DNA from 2 places in the Caldanaerobius fijiensis DSM 17918 genome. Region 1 is predicted to be linked to the other one. Evidence: a T-box and tRNA genes for the amino acid it is inferred to sense, from the RefSeq annotation. Region 1 holds a T-box; the other holds one or more tRNA genes.

Evidence for each region. The T-box of region 1 lies ahead of metG (methionine--tRNA ligase). A T-box ahead of a tRNA ligase gene usually reads a tRNA of that ligase, here a tRNA-Met.
Region 2: it encodes a tRNA-Met, which carries the amino acid that the T-box ahead of metG (methionine--tRNA ligase) is inferred to sense. The anticodon was not compared.

The regions. Positions count from the first base shown of each region.
Region 1 is NZ_FQVH01000007.1:8,021-11,449, reverse strand. Features, by position in the region: gene BUB87_RS04510 (transporter permease) at 1-853, opposite strand, end outside; T-box leader at 1,249-1,488, shown strand; gene metG (methionine--tRNA ligase) at 1,541-3,429, shown strand, end outside.
Region 2 is NZ_FQVH01000005.1:78,124-81,552, reverse strand. Features, by position in the region: gene BUB87_RS03860 (ABC transporter ATP-binding protein) at 1-1,717, opposite strand, end outside; tRNA gene BUB87_RS03855 (tRNA-Met) at 1,901-1,974, opposite strand; tRNA gene BUB87_RS03850 (tRNA-Met) at 2,017-2,089, opposite strand; tRNA gene BUB87_RS03845 (tRNA-Leu) at 2,105-2,195, opposite strand; gene BUB87_RS03840 (Ppx/GppA phosphatase family protein) at 2,241-3,170, opposite strand; gene BUB87_RS03835 (S1 domain-containing RNA-binding protein) at 3,204-3,429, opposite strand, start outside.

The sequences.
Region 1 (3,429 bases):
ACTCGTACCTGATGATAAGAGCCAGAATCATAATTATAACTGTTGTGCCGCCTATCAGTAATTCAGAAGCCTGACCTTTAAGATTTAGCAATACCATAAGTGCTATATCAATAAAAAACGCTATAGGAGTAAATATAGCTATAAATCGACTTCCTTTTCCTATTCTGGCGTCATTTTCATCCAGGCTTTCATCGTGGGCTTCGTGGGTTTTACCTTTTTTCCACAGAATCCAGATGTATACAAAAGATGATAGAGCTGTGACAGTAGACATGGTAAGCCACAACAAGAAACTATTTTTTATAAAGGTCGTGACTGGCAATCCTGCTGAAGTGGCTGTTATGGAAGGCGCTCCCTGGATGAAGAAGTCTCCTGACATGGCAATGCCAAAGCCAAAGATATTTATAGCCATAGCTGTGCTCATTCTGGATAGACCTGTTTTTAGAGCTACAGGTACGACCATCGCTGAAAGTAAACCGAGGGCAGGAGATGCCCATAAAAATAGTGAAACGACCATGGTAAAGAGACCAAGCAGCAAATAGGAAACCAGGGGCTTTTTAAAGTATTTCAGTATAGGCTTTATCATGATGTAGTCAGCACCTATATCCCTTATGGCTTCAGCCATGGATATGACCAATGCTATGATGAGGATTATGCTCCAGAGTTGTTCGCCGGATATGATAAGGCTTCTGTATATGGTTTGCACGGCCTTTACCACATTTCCGGTAGCAGCAAGACCTATGAGAAAAATGCCTATAAGGCAAGGGATCAATATGTCTTTTCTGAACAACATGGCTATTAATATGGCTATTATTGTTAAAATGAATATATAGTGACTCGGTGTAAGTGGAATCATTATAACATCTCCTTTTAACCGCATTTGTGTTTATTATGTGTAAAAGAGTCATAAATTAGCCAATCACAGAGGTATGACAGAAATGCCATTTTATATTGACTTCAACTTAAGGGACTGCAGTTTGTAATTTGAATGTCACAAAATTATTTAGATACAAAATAGGTTGCTGGAGAAAAAATTCACTGACTCTAAAGGAATGCCTCTAAGGCAAGTGACTTTGTGAAAGACTTACGTAGCTCATCCCCTTAAAGTCACTTGCCGATGCTATTGAATTTTTTTGGAAGCAACCTATTTGTAAATATTGCAAATTACGAATTGCAATTAAAAGAATACCTCTATTGACAAAATCCATATTATAGTATATTATTGATGATACAGTGGAAAATTATATTTATAAAGTGGCGATGATGGGAAGAGTAGGGTCTAAAACCGCTTAAGAGAGCCGGGGCGGGTGAAAGCCGGTGCGGATAATAACACCTGAAGATGGTCCCTGAGTTGCTGTGCCGAATTACCGATTATGGAGGTATTTAGGCGCAGACGCGAGCACGCGTTATAGTGCAGGGCGATTATCATGTCGTCTGTAATGAGGCCGTAAGGCGAAATAGGGTGGTACCGCGAGAGCTCTCGCCCCTGTGATGGGGTGGGGGCCTTTTTATTTACCAAATTATTGCTATAGGAGGTATAAAAATGGCAAAGACGTATTACATCACTACGCCTATATACTATCCCAGCGATAAGCTGCATATAGGACATTCCTATACGACGGTGGCAGCAGATGCGCTGGCCAGGTTTAAGAGGTTGACAGGTTATGATGTCTGGTTTTTAACGGGAACTGACGAACACGGCCAGAAGATTCAGAGGATAGCCAGAGAAAAAGGCGTTTCACCAAAAGAATATGTGGACGGCATAGTGACATGGATAAAGGATCTGTGGAAGCTGCTCAATGTCAGCTACGATCAGTTTATAAGGACGACAGATCCTCAACATATCTCCATTGTCCAGAATATATTTACGCGCCTGTATGAAAAAGGGGATATATACAAGAGCGAATACACCGGCTGGTATTGTACCCCATGCGAATCTTTCTGGACGGAGAGGCAGCTGGTGGATGGCAAGTGTCCTGATTGCGGCAGAGAGGTGGAGCTGGTAAAAGAAGAAAGCTACTTTTTCAGGTTGTCCAAATACGGTGATAAACTGCTAGAGTATTACAGGGAGCACCCTGACTTTATACAGCCAGAATCCAGGCTAAATGAGATGGTGAGTTTTATAAAGTCGGGGCTTGAGGATCTATGTGTTTCTAGAACTTCATTTGATTGGGGCATTCCTGTGCCTTTTGATCCAAAGCATGTGATTTACGTATGGATTGATGCTTTGAGCAATTATATTACCGCATTAGGCTACTCTACGGATCACGATGATGCTTACAGGAAGTTTTGGCCTGCCGATGTGCATCTGGTAGGAAAGGAGATCGTGAGGTTTCATACTATTATATGGCCTGCCATGCTCATGGCTTTAGGAGAGCCACTGCCTAAGAAGGTTTTTGGCCACGGATGGCTGGTGTTAGAAGGTGGCAAGATGTCCAAATCTAAAGGTAATGTGGTAGATCCATGGGTACTGGTAGAGAAATACGGTGTGGACGCAGTAAGGTATTACCTTTTAAGAGAGATACCTTTTGGCTCTGATGGAACCTACACCAATGAGGCTTTGGTAAAAAGAATAAACTCTGACCTGGCCAACGATCTGGGCAATCTGGTCAGCAGAACGGTTACGATGATAGAGAAGTATTTCGATGGCAGGGTGCCGGCGCCGGCGCAGGAGGAAGATATCGATAATGAACTAAAGGAGATGGCTGTTAACCTGCCTGCACTGGTAGAAAAGTACATGGATTCACTGCAGATAAGCAATGCCCTTATAGAGATATTTAAGCTGGTAGACAGGTGCAATAAGTACATCGATGAGACTATGCCGTGGGTGCTCGCCAAAGATCCGGCTCAAAAGGGAAGGCTTGCTACAGTGCTTTATAATCTAGCTGAGTCCATCAGATATATAGGCGTGTTGTTGACACCGTATATGCCTGATACATCACCCAAGATATATGCTCAGCTGGGTGTAAGTCCTGAATTGACTACATGGGATAGCCTGAAGACATGGGGAGCGTTGCCACAGGGCACCGTTGTCCACAGGGGTGAAATCTTATTCCCTAGGATAGAAGAAAAGGCCGAAGAGAAACAACAGGAGGCGTCAAGTAAAGAGGGTAAAAAGGTGATAGTTGAGGATGAAAAGAAAAATGAGGCAGAAGCAAAATCCGATAAGATCGATTATATAACCATCGATGATTTTGCAAAGTTAGATTTGAGGGTTGCCAGGGTGTTAAAAGCTGAGCGCATACAGGGAGCAGATAAACTGCTCAAGCTGGAGCTGCAGGTAGGCGACGAGGTAAGACAGGTGGTATCTGGTATTGCTCAATATTATACGCCGGAAGAGTTGATCGGAAAGAATCTGATACTTGTGGCCAATTTAAAACCTGTAAGATTGAAGGGCGTTGATTCTTATGGCATGATATTAGCCGCTTCCAC
Region 2 (3,429 bases), on a different contig from region 1:
TAGAGCACAGATAGTGATACAACCCTTTTCGCTTTATTAAGTCCTCATGTTTCCCCTGTTCCACAATGCGACCATCTTTTAGGACTATTATATTGTCGGCTTTTTTTACCGTGGACAGGCGATGAGCTATTATCAGGATAGTTCTGCTGCCTGCCAGATTATTTATAGCATTTTGTATCTCTCTTTCGGTTTCTGCATCAACTGAAGATGTAGCCTCATCCAGTATGAGAATAGGCGAATTTTTTAACACTGCCCTGGCTATAGAAATCCTTTGCTTTTGTCCTCCAGAAAGTTTTATACCTCTTTCTCCTATATAGGTATTATAACCATCAGGCATCTGCATTATAAAGTCATGAGCACATGCTATTTTTGCGGCATTTATGATATCATCCATAGTGGCCTTTTCATTACCGTAAGCTATGTTTTCAGCAATCGTTCCATTAAACAAAAAGACATCCTGCAGCACCATGCTTATATTATTCCTTAAAGACCTCAAAGATACTTCCCTGATATCTATATCGTCTATCTTTATCGACCCTGAATCCACATCGTAGAAGCGATTTATAAGGCTCATTATAGTGGTTTTACCTACACCGGTAGGACCTACAAAAGCAACCATTTGCCCCGGGTTTATAGTAAAAGATATGTCTTCTAATACTGGTTTTTCATTATTGTAAGAAAAATTCACATGTTCAAAGGTTATTTTACCTTTTATATTTTTTAAGTCAATTGCATGTTCCTTCTCTTTTACATCAGGTTCTGTATCCAGGACCTCAAATACCCTTTCTGCACCAGCCAATGCCTGTTGAAGGTTTTCTAGAACCTGGCCCAATGCTGTTATAGGCTGATAAAACATACTTAAATATAATATGAAGCCAACTATATCCTCTACCGGTAGTTTGCCCTTTATGGCCATTATACCTCCCAGAGACACCACTATAACAGTCCCTATTGAGCTGAAAAAATTCAACACTGGATGAAATATAGCGCTAAGCTTTAATGCACCTATTAGTGCCGTTGCATGCTCATACGCCCTATTTTTTATTTTTCCTATCTCGCGCTCCTGTTGGTTAAAAGCCTGTATTTCTCTTATCCCCGACAGATTATCTTGCAGATCAGCATTTAAATCAGCTAAAGCCCGTTGGGCAAACCTGAATGAGGGCAGTATGCGCTTGGTAAATACTGCTCCCCCATAAACCAAAAAAGGGATGGGCACCAGCGATAAAAATGCCAGAATAGGATTCATGATAAACAGTATTATAGTTACACCCAGAAGTATCAGGGCATTAGTAAAGAGATCTGGTAAGGCATGAGCTATCAGCATCTCAAAGGTAGCAGTATCATTTATTACTCTTGACATCAACTGCCCTGTCTGCTTGTCATGGTAATACCTCAATGAAAGCTTTTGTAGTTTCTCATATACTAACACCCTCATATAGGCCACCAACTGCCACGCTCCATAATGAGACAAATAGCTGCTTAAAAACTGAAATACAGTTCTGGCTATATAAGTTAGTGTCAGTATTATTGAAAGTCTTACAATGAGTTCCTTGGCATTGGTGTAGCGATTAAGATTAGTTACTACTCCAATAAGATCCCTTATTAACCAGGGACCTATAAGGTTCAAACCAGTTATGGAAAACGTACTTATTACAGCTATAATGAGATATTTCCAATAAGGTCTGGCATATCGCACAAGTCGTAACAAATATCGCATACTCTTATACACCCCTTTATCATCGATATTTTTACAGCAAAAATATTATATCCTAAGAAAAAAAATAAAGCAAATTCACCTGATTGTTTTTTATATAAATAAAATAATCGTCTATACCAATAGAGCTGAAGTTGTCTTCAGGCTCTCGATAGACGATTCGGTTTACATATTGCACACATATAATAGCGGCGAGTGGAGTCGAACCACCGACACTGCGGGTATGAACCGCATGCTCTAGCCAACTGAGCTACGCCGCCCTATTTTATTATTAATTTTTAAAAATCATAATTAAAATTTAGTTGCGGGGGTAGGATTTGAACCTACGACCTTCGGGTTATGAGCCCGACGAGCTACCTGCTGCTCCACCCCGCGATGTTTTACACCACCTGGTGCCGGAGACCGGAATCGAACCGGTACGAGTCTTTTAGGACCCCCAGGATTTTAAGTCCTGTGCGTCTGCCAGTTCCGCCACTCCGGCAAACCTCAGCGACGATATATATTATATATCAACGCAACCACTTTGTCAAGGAATATTTTCGAAAATCAGACCTTCTAAATTGTCCCATTCGCTGACTGAAATTTCTTCTAGCTCAAAATACTCCATTACTTTTGTAAGGATCATAACGCCTGCTACAATAATATCCGCTCTTTCAGGCATCAGACCTTTTACCCGCTTTCTTTCATCACTGCTCATCCCAGACAACACATTTAGTATACTATATACTCTATGATATGTCAAGACGTAGCTGTGAACTTTTTCAGAATCGTAAACATCCAGGTTTTGATCTATCGCTGCCAGCGACGTTATTGTGCCACCTACACCGACCGCCACAATTCTTTTACCCCTACTCAAAATAATCTCTTTTAAGCGATGCAATAACATCAAATTCATTTCTATATCTTCACTCAATTTTTGCATATGACTTTTATCATATAAGCTCTCATTTAAATACCTTTCCGTTAACCTCACAGCACCTATGTTTAGGCTATACCTCTCCTTTATTTTGTTCTTTTCCCCATATGTAAATTCTGTACTGCCACCGCCAATATCTACAATTAAAATACTCTTCCCTTCACAACTTTTTATGCCACCGGCTACTCCTTTAAAAGCCAATTCTGCTTCCTTTTTTCCAGATATCACATCAACTCTTACGCCCGTTTTCTGATATATTTCTTGTAACAACACTTCCTTATTTAAAGCATCCCTTACCGCGCTGGTCCCTATTGCAATAATTTTATCACAGTGAAAAGACCTTGCTATATCTACAAAATTTGTAACGGCATCTACGGTTCTGCATATAGCATCTATTTTCAAGGTACTGGTGATATCTACACCAGTACCTAATCTAGTCGTCTTTATACCTTTATAAATTTTAGTTATACCATTTTTATCGGCATCAGCTATTAACAGCCTTACCGAATTCGTCCCTATATCAATACAACCAAATCTCATCGGTCACCTCGACTATCATTACATAAAGATCAATCACTTTTCGATCATTTTATTGGTTTTTCCTCTATTATATCCTCCCCCAGACCTTCTTCTGGTATCCAGGTTCTTTTTAAGCTGCTGCTGTCTTTCATCGCTATCCTTTAAAAACTTAGCAAGCCTATCCTCAAAAGACATGTTGCTGGACGATTTGTTACGATTCCATTCTAAGTCCAATGGTCTAGACGATTTTTTAAGCTCCGCATTCGCCTTTTTAATTGAC